Regions from separate parts of the Peribacillus sp. AS_2 genome, predicted to be linked through region 2. Evidence: a T-box and tRNA genes for the amino acid it is inferred to sense, from the RefSeq annotation. Region 2 holds a T-box; the other holds one or more tRNA genes.

Region 1 (2,229 bases), on a different contig from region 2:
GATTCCATCCAAGGGTGATCATTTTGAAAATCGTCATGGAATCGAAATGGCGGCTAAAGAAGATAGCTTTGGTGAAGTGGCCAAATTCGGTACATCAGAAACGCCATCTGATTATACCGGTGATCATGACAATTACAATGATCTTTATAAAAACGAGGATGAAACCGATGGATTTCCTGAAGACTATGAAGGATTTGCCGCAAATGATATCGAAGGAAAAACGAGAGTGGATATACCGAACAAAAAGCAAAAGGAATATGAAGATACCCTGAAAGAAGAAAATATAGAATCTCAACTTGGAGACATTCCCTATAAACAAAAAGATGGTTATATCAGGGAAAATAAATGAAAAAAAGAAGCATACATGATTGTATGCTTCCTTTTTTGTTATGACCCGTACGGGATTCGAACCCGTGTTACCGCCGTGAAAGGGCGGTGTCTTAACCGCTTGACCAACGGGCCAACTGGCGGAGAAGGAGGGATTTGAACCCTCGCGCCGCTCGCGCGACCTACACCCTTAGCAGGGGCGCCTCTTCAGCCTCTTGAGTACTTCCCCATGGCTCCGCAGGTAGGACTCGAACCTACGACCGTTCGGTTAACAGCCGAATGCTCTACCACTGAGCTACTGCGGAACAATATGAATATGGTGGGCCTAAATGGACTCGAACCATCGACCTCACGCTTATCAGGCGTGCGCTCTAACCAGCTGAGCTATAGGCCCATATTTGGAGCGGGTGAAGGGAATCGAACCCTCATCATCAGCTTGGAAGGCTGAGGTTTTACCACTAAACTACACCCGCGAAATGGGGCGACTGATGGGAATCGAACCCACGAATGCCTGAACCACAATCAGGTGCGTTAACCACTTCGCCACAATCGCCGTAATTTTGTAAGATATGGTGGCTCAGGACGGAATCGAACCGCCGACACAAGGATTTTCAGTCCTTTGCTCTACCGACTGAGCTACTGAGCCACATATGTATTCAATTTAAATAATGGCGGTCCCGACGGGAATCGAACCCGCGATCTCCTGCGTGACAGGCAGGCATGTTAACCGCTACACCACGGGACCTAATAATTGCGGGGACAGGATTTGAACCTGCGACCTTCGGGTTATGAGCCCGACGAGCTACCGGACTGCTCCACCCCGCGACGGTAATAATGAAACGATTAGCATCAAGCTTTCGTGAATATTGTTTCGTCCGCATCCTTTATGTAAGGTTGTTTTAAAACAACTTGCTGCTTTTAGAAAAAATGGAGGAGGTAGAGGGATTCGAACCCCCGCGGGATTTGACTCCCCTGTCGGTTTTCAAGACCGATCCCTTCAGCCGAACTTGGGTATACCTCCACGGCTTAAAAAAATGAATATGGTGGACCTTGTAGGACTCGAACCTACGACCGGACGGTTATGAGCCGTCTGCTCTAACCAGCTGAGCTAAAGGTCCTTATATTTATTGGTAGCGGCGGAGGGGATCGAACCCCCGACCTCACGGGTATGAACCGTACGCTCTAGCCAGCTGAGCTACACCGCCAATATAATATAAGTTTCTGATTGAAAAATGGTGGAGCCTAGCGGGATCGAACCGCTGACCTCCTGCGTGCAAGGCAGGCGCTCTCCCAGCTGAGCTAAGGCCCCATTCATTAAAAATCACGTGGTCGGGAAGACAGGATTCGAACCTGCGACCCCTTGGTCCCAAACCAAGTGCTCTACCAAGCTGAGCTACTTCCCGCAATAAAAACATGGTGCGCCCGGCGGGAGTCGAACCTACAACCTTCTGATTCGTAGTCAGATGCTCTATCCAATTGAGCTACGGGCGCATATTATGATGGTGCCGAGGACCGGAATCGAACCGGTACGGTAGTCACCTACCGCAGGATTTTAAGTCCTGTGCGTCTGCCAGTTCCGCCACCCCGGCACATACGAAAAGTGGAGCGGAAGACGGGATTCGAACCCGCGACCCCAACCTTGGCAAGGTTGTATTCTACCACTGAACTACTTCCGCATGAAAGATGCGGGTGAAGGGACTTGAACCCCCACGCCTTGCGGCGCCAGATCCTAAGTCTGGTGCGTCTGCCAATTCCGCCACACCCGCATATAAATGGTGAGCCATGAAGGATTCGAACCTTCGACCCTCTGATTAAAAGTCAGATGCTCTACCAACTGAGCTAATGGCTCGTGCTTGTACTATCTTAAAAAGTGGTGCCGGCAAGAGGACTTGAACCCCCAAC
Region 2 (2,229 bases):
TTCCCCTGCTTCTTCCGTCATGACCCCTTTTTCATCTACAGGACAAAGTACGTCCAAGCCATATTTTTGCCCAATGATAAAGTCGTCTTCACCATGGCCTGGCGCAGTGTGAACACAACCCGTTCCAGCTTCAGTCGTTACGTGCTCACCTAACATCACTAAAGATTCACGGTCATAAAGAGGGTGTTTGGCAACAGCACGGTCCAACTCGCTCCCTTTTACTGTTTTTTGGATGGACGGGTTTTCCCAGCCTAATGTTTCCGTAACCGATTCAAGCAGTGCCTCAGCAATTAAGAATTTTTCATTTTCGACAGCCACTACTACATAATTTAATTGCGGATGCAATGAGATACCAAGATTAGCTGGAATCGTCCATGGAGTTGTCGTCCAGATGATGATCTTGACGCCTTCATCGATCACACCTTTGCCATCTGTGACTTCAAAAGCAACATAGATCGACGCAGAGCGTTTGTCTTGATATTCAATTTCAGCTTCGGCTAGCGCCGATTCACTTGAAGGGGACCAGTAAACAGGTTTTTTCCCTTTATAAATGTAGCCTTTTTTCGCCATTTCACCGAATACCTTGATTTGCTGTGCTTCATATTCAGGCTTCAATGTGATATAAGGATTTTCCCAATCACCACGGACCCCTATTCTCTTAAACTGCTCCCGTTGATTGTCAATCTGGCCATAAGCATACTCTTCACAAAGCTTTCTGAATTCGGCAACGCTCATTTCTTTCCGTTTCACGCCTTTTTTCGTCAATGCCGTTTCGATTGGAAGCCCATGTGTATCCCAGCCAGGTACATACGGTGCTTGAAAACCGCTCATCGATTTAAATCGGACAATGAAATCCTTTAAAACCTTATTCATTGCATGGCCCATGTGGATATCGCCGTTGGCATATGGAGGTCCATCATGCAAAATGAATAAAGGACGTCCTTCCGTTTGCTCTTGCACTTTTTTATAGATGTTCATTTCTTTCCATTTTTCTTGGATTTCCGGTTCACGCTTCGGCAAATTCCCCCGCATTGGAAATTCAGTTTTAGGCATCAATAAGGTATCTTTGTATTCCATCATAAAATCCTCCATCCGTCTTTTAAAAAATTCATTCGAACCGATGACTTGATATCCGGCCAAAATAAAAAGCCCTCTCATCCCTAAAAAAGGGACGAGAAAGCTTTGCTTCCCGCGGTACCACCCTGGCTAGAAAGATTCACAAAAGTGAATCCAACCTCTCGAGCATTCGTAACGTGAATGAAACGCTTCATTTACTTACTGCAAAAGCAGGTTCAACTCAGAACTCAAGGGTGATCTTCAATTCTTCGCTTATTCCGGGCTTTCACCATCCCCGGTTCGCTAAAAATAAGTGTGTGAAGAATTTACTTTCCCTGTCATCGTCTAATTTCATAATGAATTGTATTGTTAAAAAATTATATGCGAAAAAAGTGTTCAAAGTCAAGGAATCGTTTAAATTTCCTCTTCCACTCTCTCATTTAATTCTATTTCAGTCGCATCCACTTCATAATCCAGAAGATGATCCCAATCGTCATTGTCCAGCAAATCCAGCTGTGCACCGACAAGCATTTTGAAACGTGTCCGGAATACTTTGGATTGCTTTTTCAAATCTTCAATATCCATCGCTATTTTCCTTGCTTTCACAAGTGACTCATTTACGATCCTGTCAGCATTTTTCTCTGCTTCCTTTATGATCAGTTTCGCTTCTTTTTGGGCATTGCGCCTTAATTCTTCGGCTGCTTCCTGTGCGACAATAATCGACTTGTTAAGTGTACCCTCAATTGTCGTAAAATGTCCCAAACGATCAAAAGTCTCGTTCAGTTTATCTTCAAGTTCCTTCTTCTCCCTCAAAATCAGTTCATAATCTTTAATGACCTGGTCGAGAAATTCATTTACTTCATCTTCATCATACCCTCGAAATACTTTGTTAAATTCCTTGTTATGTATATCTATCGGGGTTAAGGGCATTACGGCACCTCCAGAACGGTTTCTACTCTAGTATGTTAAAACTCTATATTCGACAATAAATTTATGATTCCTGCTTTTTCTTGAATTATTTTTGTCTGCCTAACGAGATTCTCCACTTATCCTTCTTGGTTTTCCCATCGATTGAAGCTATTTTACATCTGCCAAAACCTCTGATGGAAAGTGTGTCACCCTCACGGCATTCTTCCGAGACGTTTTCCGTTTGCTTGAAATTCACCTTTACTT

Evidence for each region. A T-box is a leader RNA that pairs with one kind of tRNA and senses whether it is charged. The one in region 2 lies ahead of ileS (isoleucine--tRNA ligase), so its partner is inferred to be a tRNA-Ile.
Region 1: it encodes a tRNA-Ile, which carries the amino acid that the T-box ahead of ileS (isoleucine--tRNA ligase) is inferred to sense. The anticodon was not compared.

Annotation. Positions count from the first base shown of each region.
Region 1 is NZ_JAPTGA010000011.1:175-2,403, reverse strand. Features, by position in the region: gene OTG27_RS18920 (TraR/DksA C4-type zinc finger protein) at 1-349, shown strand, start outside; tRNA gene OTG27_RS18915 (tRNA-Glu) at 391-462, opposite strand; tRNA gene OTG27_RS18910 (tRNA-Ser) at 466-556, opposite strand; tRNA gene OTG27_RS18905 (tRNA-Asn) at 558-632, opposite strand; tRNA gene OTG27_RS18900 (tRNA-Ile) at 645-721, opposite strand; tRNA gene OTG27_RS18895 (tRNA-Gly) at 727-800, opposite strand; tRNA gene OTG27_RS18890 (tRNA-His) at 805-880, opposite strand; tRNA gene OTG27_RS18885 (tRNA-Phe) at 898-973, opposite strand; tRNA gene OTG27_RS18880 (tRNA-Asp) at 997-1,072, opposite strand; tRNA gene OTG27_RS18875 (tRNA-Met) at 1,079-1,152, opposite strand; tRNA gene OTG27_RS18870 (tRNA-Ser) at 1,256-1,348, opposite strand; tRNA gene OTG27_RS18865 (tRNA-Ile) at 1,369-1,445, opposite strand; tRNA gene OTG27_RS18860 (tRNA-Met) at 1,456-1,532, opposite strand; tRNA gene OTG27_RS18855 (tRNA-Ala) at 1,561-1,636, opposite strand; tRNA gene OTG27_RS18850 (tRNA-Pro) at 1,654-1,730, opposite strand; tRNA gene OTG27_RS18845 (tRNA-Arg) at 1,742-1,818, opposite strand; tRNA gene OTG27_RS18840 (tRNA-Leu) at 1,828-1,916, opposite strand; tRNA gene OTG27_RS18835 (tRNA-Gly) at 1,929-2,003, opposite strand; tRNA gene OTG27_RS18830 (tRNA-Leu) at 2,012-2,093, opposite strand; tRNA gene OTG27_RS18825 (tRNA-Lys) at 2,101-2,176, opposite strand; tRNA gene OTG27_RS18820 (tRNA-Thr) at 2,199-2,229, opposite strand, start outside.
Region 2 is NZ_JAPTGA010000004.1:169,073-171,301, forward strand. Features, by position in the region: gene ileS (isoleucine--tRNA ligase) at 1-1,077, opposite strand, end outside; T-box leader at 1,165-1,407, opposite strand; gene OTG27_RS08685 (DivIVA domain-containing protein) at 1,471-1,986, opposite strand; gene OTG27_RS08690 (YlmH family RNA-binding protein) at 2,072-2,229, opposite strand, start outside.